Aromatoleum petrolei: one gene and its partner. The protein of the gene in region 2 interacts with the protein of the main gene of each other region in a pairwise test. Links are inferred from orthologs where the notes say so. Each region holds a gene or a part of one and is shown on either strand. Other genes may lie near its edges.

What was found.
Region 1: the proteins of dnaE (region 2) and ToN1_RS09240 interact in binary tests that used the Escherichia coli proteins (3 or more experiments, as listed by UniProt). The link is inferred for Aromatoleum petrolei from one-to-one orthologs.

Annotation. Positions count from the first base shown.
Region 1 is NZ_CP059560.1:2,019,566-2,022,864, forward strand. The notes cover bases 222-3,213. They hold ToN1_RS09240 (pyridoxal phosphate-dependent aminotransferase), read right to left. Parts: upstream 2,301-3,213; coding sequence 1,143-2,300; downstream 222-1,142. Other genes in these bases: ToN1_RS09230 (sensor histidine kinase), read right to left, coding at 222-729; ToN1_RS09235 (PP0621 family protein), read right to left, coding at 732-986; mtnA (S-methyl-5-thioribose-1-phosphate isomerase), read left to right, coding at 2,367-3,213. Also shown: more of ToN1_RS09230, read right to left, coding at 1-221; more of mtnA, read left to right, coding at 3,214-3,299. UniProt on the Escherichia coli protein: Shows aminotransferase activity with methionine and histidine as substrates, and to a lesser extent also with phenylalanine.
Region 2 is NZ_CP059560.1:1,114,544-1,118,847, forward strand. Bases 209-4,205 are described here. They hold dnaE (DNA polymerase III subunit alpha), read right to left. Parts: upstream 3,904-4,205; coding sequence 409-3,903; downstream 209-408. Other genes in these bases: ToN1_RS05040 (peroxiredoxin), read left to right, coding at 209-344; ToN1_RS05050 (hypothetical protein), read right to left, coding at 3,988-4,205. Also shown: more of ToN1_RS05040, read left to right, coding at 1-208; more of ToN1_RS05050, read right to left, coding at 4,206-4,304. UniProt on the Escherichia coli protein: DNA polymerase III is a complex, multichain enzyme responsible for most of the replicative synthesis in bacteria. This DNA polymerase also exhibits 3' to 5' exonuclease activity. The alpha chain is the DNA polymerase catalytic subunit.

The DNA of each region.
Region 1 (3,299 bases), 910 kb from region 2 along the record:
GAAATTCTCATCGACGTCGGTCAGGCGCAGGCCGTCGACGCTGCTCAAGCCCAGCAGCTCCGCCGCGCGCGGATTGGCCTGGCGGACGATGCCGTCGGCCGCAACGACCAGCACGCCGTCCTGCATGTCATGAATGATGCGCTCGTTGACCGCCTGCTGCTTGGCGAGCGCCTCGCCGCGCTGCACCGCGAGCGATTCGTTGGCCTTGGCGCGCAGCGCGAGAAAGCGCGCCGTGATCGCGATGCCGAAGAAGGCGGTGCAGACGAAGGCGACCTGCAGGAAGTCCGCCGCGCGCTCGCCGGCAACGAAACGCCAGACGTTTTCGCCCAGTACGGCGACGGTCGCGAGCGCGGCATAGAACAGGACCATGCGCCCTTCGGCGACGAGCCCTGCCGCGGCGAGGACGACCATCATCAGCACGGGCATGCCGCTGCGGTAGCCGCCGCTGGCCCACATCATCACCGCGAGGACGGCAATGTCGATCACAACCTGCGCGGTGATGATGCGGTCTACGCCGAAGCGGCGTGCAGCGTCGGGGAATCCCAGCGCCAGCACCGCGGCGAGGTAGGCAAAGGCCGCGGCGTTGAAGACTTGCGGCGCCTCCGCGCCCAGATTGAGTTCGAGGCCGGCGACGAGGAAGAGCCCCGCGAGGATCAGGCGGAAGAGGTTCAGGTAGCGCAGGGGGCCCCGGCGCGCGAGGTCGCGGCGTTCGTCCGCGGCGGCACGCATATTCAGGGTTCCTGGCGCTGCGTGCCTAGCCGGCGATGCTCCTCGCAACAGAAGAAGCGCTCACCGTCGCGCACGCCCTCGCTCTCGGGAACGTGGACGCCGCAATAGCCGCAGGCGACCATGCGCTCAGGCACGCCCTTGCGGCGCTCGCCAGTCTGCTTGCCTGCCGGCGTGTCACCGTCGCCCGGCCGGTTCAGGGCGCGGCGCACCCACCAGATGCCGACCAGGGCAAGGACCAAGAGGAGCAGGTTTCGCACGATACGGATTTACCAAGACGGCTGGCAGATACCACCGTTCGCCCTGAGCTTGTCGAAGGGCATGAGCAGGGTTTCGACAGGCTCAGCCCGAACGGTAGCGGGTTGCCGGACCAGTTACGGGAATACCAAGCGGGAGAGTCTAGCACGCGCTCCGCATCAGACCTTCTGCAGGCGTTCGCACGCTGCCGCCAGCGTCGCCTCGTTCTTCGCGAAGCAGAAGCGGATCACGCGCTCGTCACGCCCGTCGGCAAAGAAGGCCGACACGGGGATTGCGGCCACCCCCGTCTCGCGCGTGAGCCGCTGCGCAAAGACGGTATCGGGCTCGTCCGAGATCGCGCCGTAGCGCGCGAGCTGGAAATAGGTGCCAGACGAGGGCAGCAGCGCGAAGCGCGAACCTGCGAGCGCTTCACGGAAGAAGTCGCGCTTGCCCTGGTAGAAGGCCGCGAGCTTCTCGTGGCGCGACGCATCGGCCATGTAGTCCGCGAGCGCGAGCTGCACCGGCGTATTCACCGTGAACACGTTGAACTGGTGCACCTTGCGGAATTCCGCCATCAGCTCGCGCGGCCCGACGACGTAGCCGACCTTCCAGCCGGTGATGTGGTAGGTCTTGCCGAAGCTCGACACGATCAGGCTGCGCGCGGCCAGTTCCGGATGGCGGGCGCAGCTCTCGTGGCGCAGGCCGTCGAAGACGATGTGCTCATACACCTCGTCGGAGACGATGACGATGCCGGTGCCGTGCGTCAGCGCCGCCAGCCGCGCCATGTCGCCGGCCGTCCATACCGTGGCGGTCGGGTTGTGCGGGCTGTTGATCATGATCATGCGCGTGCGCGGCGTGATCGCCTCGGCCACCGCGCCCCAGTCCGGCCGGTAGTCCGGCGCTGCCAGCTGCATGCGCACGACGCGCCCGCCCTGCAGCTCGATTGCCGGCGCGTACGAGTCGTACACCGGCTCGAACACGATGACCTCGTCGCCCGGTCGCACGAGCGCCGCGACCGCGGTAAATAGCGCCTGCGTCGCACCGGCCGTCACCGTGACCTCGGTCTCGGGGTCGTACGCGGTGCCGTAGAGCGTGGAAACCTTGCGCGCGATCGCCTCGCGCAGCGGCGCGACGCCGCCCATCGGCGCGTACTGGTTGTGTCCCGTGCGCATCCAGTGCGCGACGCGCTCGAACAACACGTCCTCGGCGTTAAAATCGGGGAAGCCCTGCGACAGGTTGATCGCTCCGCACTCCTGCGCGAGGCGCGACATCACGGTGAAGATCGTCGTGCCGACATTCGGCAGGCGGGATTCGAGCGGGGCGGGGAAGTGGGGCATGGCAACTCGGTTGGGGCCTGGGAGCGTCACATTCTCGCAGACCCGCCGCGCGGATAAAATGGCGCGATGTTTACCCAGCCCATTCCCACGATCCGCCGCGACGGCGACGCCGTCGTCATCCTCGACCAGACCCTGCTGCCGCACGCGTGCGAGCTGCGCCGCTTGACCTCGCTCGACGAGGTCGCGACCGCGATCCACGCGATGCAGGTGCGCGGCGCCCCGCTCATCGGGGCGACGGCAGCTTACGGCGTCGCGATCGCCCTCGCGGCCGATGCGAGCGATGTCCGCCTCGAGCAGGCACTGACGACACTGGCTGCAACCCGCCCGACCGCCGTGAACCTGCACTGGGCGCTCGGAAAGATGCGCGAACGCCTGTCCCTCGTCACCCCGGCCGAGCGCCACGCCGCGGCCTGGCGCGAAGCCGAGACGATCCACCGCGACGACGCCGAGATGTGCGCCGCGATCGGCGGACACGGCCTCGCGATCCTCGAACGCCTCGCCGCCGGACTCGATCGCCCGCTGCGCGTGATGACCCACTGCAACGCGGGCTGGCTCGCCACTTGCGGCGCCGGCACCGCCCTCGCCCCCGTGTATGCGGCAAAGGCGCTCGGTCTCGCAGTCGAGGTGTGGGTCAGCGAAACGCGCCCGCGCAACCAGGGACTGCTCACCGCATGGGAACTGCGCGAAGCGGGCGTGCCGCTGCGCCTCATCGCCGACAACGCGGCGGGCATCCTGCTCGCGCGCGGCGAGGTCGACGTCGTGATCACCGGCGCCGACCGCGTGGCCGCCAACGGTGACGCGGCGAACAAGGTCGGCACCTATCTGAAGGCGCTCGCCGCGCGCGAACACGGCGTGCCCTTCTACATCGCCGCGCCCTTCTCGACCGTGGATTTCGGCTGCGCCGACGGCGGCGCGATCCCGATCGAGGACCGCGGCCCGGGCGAAGTGTGCACGGTGCTCGGAGTGGACGGCGACGGCGCGGTGAAGACGCTGCGCCTC
Region 2 (4,304 bases):
AGAACACCCCGGTCAACAACGGCGGCATCGGCCAGGTCCAGTACACGCTGGTCGCCGACGTGAAGCACGAGATCTGCCGTGCCTATGACGTCGAAGCCGACGCTGGCGTCGCCTTCCGCGGCTCCTTCCTGATCGACAAGAACGGCGTCGTGCGCCACCAGGTCGTCAATGACCTGCCGCTGGGCCGCAACATCGACGAGATGATCCGCATGGTCGACGCGCTACAGTTCACCGAAGAGCACGGCGAAGTCTGCCCGGCCGGCTGGAACAAGGGCAAAGCGGGCATGAAGGCCAGCACCGCAGGCGTCGCGGAGTATCTGGCCGAGCACGCCAAGGAACTCTGACCGCCCCTGCCGGATCAGCCGAAAGGCCGCGCCCGCAAGGGCCGCGGCCTTTTTTGTGCCCATATCAATTGGGGTAGAGGACCTCGACCGATTCGTGCGGGAGCCACTCCCGCAGGCTGTCGAGCAAGGCATCGTCGAGACGCACCCGCCAGGCCGCGCCGAGGGGCAGTTCGGCCTCCGCCTGCTCGTTCCGATAGCGCAGCGAAACCGGGCAGCCGCCGTCGCGGAAAGGCGAGAGTAGCGTTTCGAGCTTGTCCGCTGCCGCAACTGCCCCCCCCGCGCCTTTCACTTCGCCATTGACGCTGATCTGGAGCGCCTTGGCAAAGCGGGAACGCGCTTCGCCGAGCGACAGCAGCTTGTCGGCGACGATACGCAGCCCGCCGGTAAAGTCGTCGTTGCTGACCTTGCCTTCGACCACCAACACTTCGTCGGTGACGATCTTGCTGCGGTTCGCGTCGAACGCTTCGGAAAAGACTGACACCTCCCGCACCTGTGAGCCGTCGTCGAGCACGACAAACGCCATCTTGCCGCGATTGGTCATCTTGGTGCGCACGTCCATCACCACGCCCGCCAGCATCGCGAGATCGCGCGAGGGTTCGAGCTGCGACAGCGGACGACGGATGAAGCGGCGCACTTCCTCGCGGAAACTGTTGAACGGATGGCCAGAGAGGAAGAAACCGATCGCGGTCTTCTCCTCCTTCAAGCGCTCGCGCTCCGTCCACGGGCGCACGTTCGCGTACTGAGGCGCCGCGCCGGCGGCCTCCGGCACAAGGTCGAACAGCCCCCCCTGCATGGCGTTCGCGGCCGCCTGCTCGGCCGCTTCCATCGCGAGGCTCACGGTCGCGAGCAGACGCGCGCGATCGGCCGTGCCGCTGGGTTCGATGGTATCGAACGCACCCGAACGGATCAGCGCCTCGATCACGCGGCGGTTGACCATGCGCCGGTCCACGCGCGCGCAGAAATCGAACAGATCCGTGTACGCTCCGCCACTCTTGCGCGCTTCGAGGATGGAGCGCACTGCCGGCTCGCCCACACCCTTCACCGCACCCAGACCGTAGCGGATCGTCTTCCGATCCGTGGGAACGAAGCGGTAGTCGGACTGGTTCACGTCAGGCGGCAGGACCGTGATTCCGTTCGCGATCGTGTCCTCGAAGAAGATCTTGATCGTGTCGGTGTTGTCGAGGTCCGCCGACATGGTCGCGGCCATGAAGGCCGCGCAGTGGTGCGCCTTGAGCCACGCCGTATGGTAGGTGACCACGGCGTAGGCGGCAGTGTGCGACTTGTTGAAGCCGTACTCCGCGAACTTCGTCATCAGGTCGAAGAGCTGCTCCGCGAGCGCCGGGTCGTAGCCCTTCTGCTTCGCACCGGCGGCAATCGTCTCGCGGTGCTTGGCCATCTCCTCCGGTTTCTTCTTGCCCATCGCGCGGCGCAGCATGTCGGCGCCGCCTAGCGTATAGCCGCCGATGATCTGCGAGATCTGCATCACCTGTTCCTGATACACGATCACGCCGTAGGTCGGCTCCAGGCAGGGCTTGAGGTCCGGATGGAAGTAGTCGATCTCCTGCTGCCCCTTCTTGCGCAGGATGAAGTCGTCCACCATGCCCGAGCCGAGCGGGCCCGGACGGTAGAGCGCAAGCACCGCGATGATGTCCTCGAAGCGGTCGGGCGCGAGCTTCTTGAGGAGCTTCTTCATGCCGTCCGATTCGACCTGGAAGATCGCGGTGGTATTCGCGTCCTTCAGGATCTGGTAGGCGGCGGGGTCGGTGAACGGCAGCGCGGCGAGGTTGGGCTTCTCCCCGGTGAGACGTTCGACGTACTCGACCGCGAGCTCGATGATGGTGAGGTTGCGCAGGCCGAGGAAGTCGAACTTCACCAGGCCGACCGCCTCGACGTCGTCCTTGTCGAACTGCGACACCGGCGTCGCGTCGTCACCGTCGGCGATGTAGAGCGGACAGAAGTCGGTGAGCTTTCCGGGCGCGATGAGCACGCCGCCGGCGTGCATGCCGACGTTGCGGGACAGGCCTTCCAGCGGCTCGGCAAGGCTCCACAACTCCTGCACCGACTCGCCGTCGTTGCCGTCCTTCATCATTTCGCCGATCTGCGGCTCCATCTCGTAGGCCTTCGCCAGCGAGACGGGCTTCGCGCCTTCGATCGGGATCAGCTTGGAGAGCCGGTCGCACAGGCCATAGGGCAGATCGAGCACGCGGCCGACGTCGCGCACCACCGCCTTGGACGCCATGGTACCGAAGGTCGCGATCTGGCTGACCGCATCCTTGCCGTAGCGCTCGCGCACATACTCGATCACGCGGTAGCGGTTGTCCTGGCAGAAGTCGATGTCGAAGTCGGGCATCGACACACGCTCGGGGTTCAGGAAGCGCTCGAACAGCAGTGCGTAAGCGAGCGGATCCAGGTCGGTAATGCGCAGACTGTAGGCAACCAGAGAGCCCGCACCCGAGCCGCGACCGGGGCCTACCGGCACACCATTGTGCTTGCCCCAGTTGATGAAGTCCGCAACGATCAGGAAGTAGCCGGGGAAGCCCATCTGGATGATGGTGTCGGTTTCGAACTTGAGCCGCGCCTCGTAGGTCGGACGCTGGCGCTCACGTTCTGCATCGTCCGGATACAGCTCCTCCAGCCGCACTTCCAGGCCAGCCTTGGCCTCCGCGATCAGGAAGTCGTCGAGGGTCATCCCTTCGGGCGTGGGAAACTGCGGCAGGAAATTCTTGCCCAGTTGGACCGTCAGCGAACAGCGGCGTGCGATTTCGACCGAATTCTCGAGCGCCTCCGGGATGTCGGCGAAGAGCTCGCACATCTCGTCCTGGCTCTTGAGGTATTGCTCCTCGGTGTAGTCCCGCGGGCGACGCTTGTCGGCCAGCACATAGCCTTGAGCGATGCACACGCGTGCCTCGTGGGCCTTGAAATCCTCGCGCTTGAGGAACTGCACGGGGTGGGTCGCCACCACCGGCAGCCCCAGCCTGCCGGCCAGCTGCACCGCCTGGCGTACGTACCCCTCGGCGCCCGCATTGCCTGCGCGCTGCAGTTCGATGTAGTAGGCGCCGGGGAACAATGCGGCCCATTCGGCGGCCACCCGATCGGCAAGTTCGACGTTGCCGTTTGCCAGTGCCTGCCCCACTTCCCCCTCGCGCGCACCGGACAGGCACAGCAGATCCGACGCCGCGCCGTCGGCGAACCAGTCGCGGCGAATCTCGGCGCGCCCGCGGTACTTGTTGTCGAGGAAAGCGCGCGTCAGCAGCTCACACAGCTGCCCGTAGCCCTTGCGACTCTTGCAGATGAGCAGGGCGCGGAAGGGCTTGTCGCGATCGGTGTCGTTGGTGATCCAGGCGTCGACGCCGATGACGGGCTTCATGCCCTTGCCGCGTGCGCCCTTGTAGAACTTGACCATGCCAAACAGGTTGGCGAGGTCGGAAATGCCCAGCGCCGGCATGCCGTCGGCGGCCGCGCGGGCGATCGCCTGATCGATCTGGACGATGCCGTCCGAAATCGAGTACTCGGTATGCAGACGAAGGTGGATGAAGCGAGGTTCGTGAGAGGCAGTCATCGGCAAATTTTACCCGATCCCCAACCTCCCCCGCGCCCCAATTCGGCCGCTGCCGCTGTCTGTACGTCCGACCGTCAATGGGAATCAGCGCCCGCGTGCCGCCTCGCGTGCCTTCATCAGGGAGACTTTGCGCGCCTGGTCAGCATCCAGAATTTCGGCCTGCTGCTCGGGCGTGAGCGGTGCTCCAAGATCGACTTCCAGCGCCGAGATCAATCGTGACGCCGTGGACGTGATGCGCCGTTCGTCCGGCATGGCCCGACGCACGCGGGCTGGCGTCGTACCCGTGATGCGGGCGACCTCGGCCACGAAGTGATCCTCGATACGGCGACTTGCCGCCGACAGCGACGCCGTGCGGGCGGGATCCATCGCAGATGACGGCCCCGACTGCGCCATGGCCGACG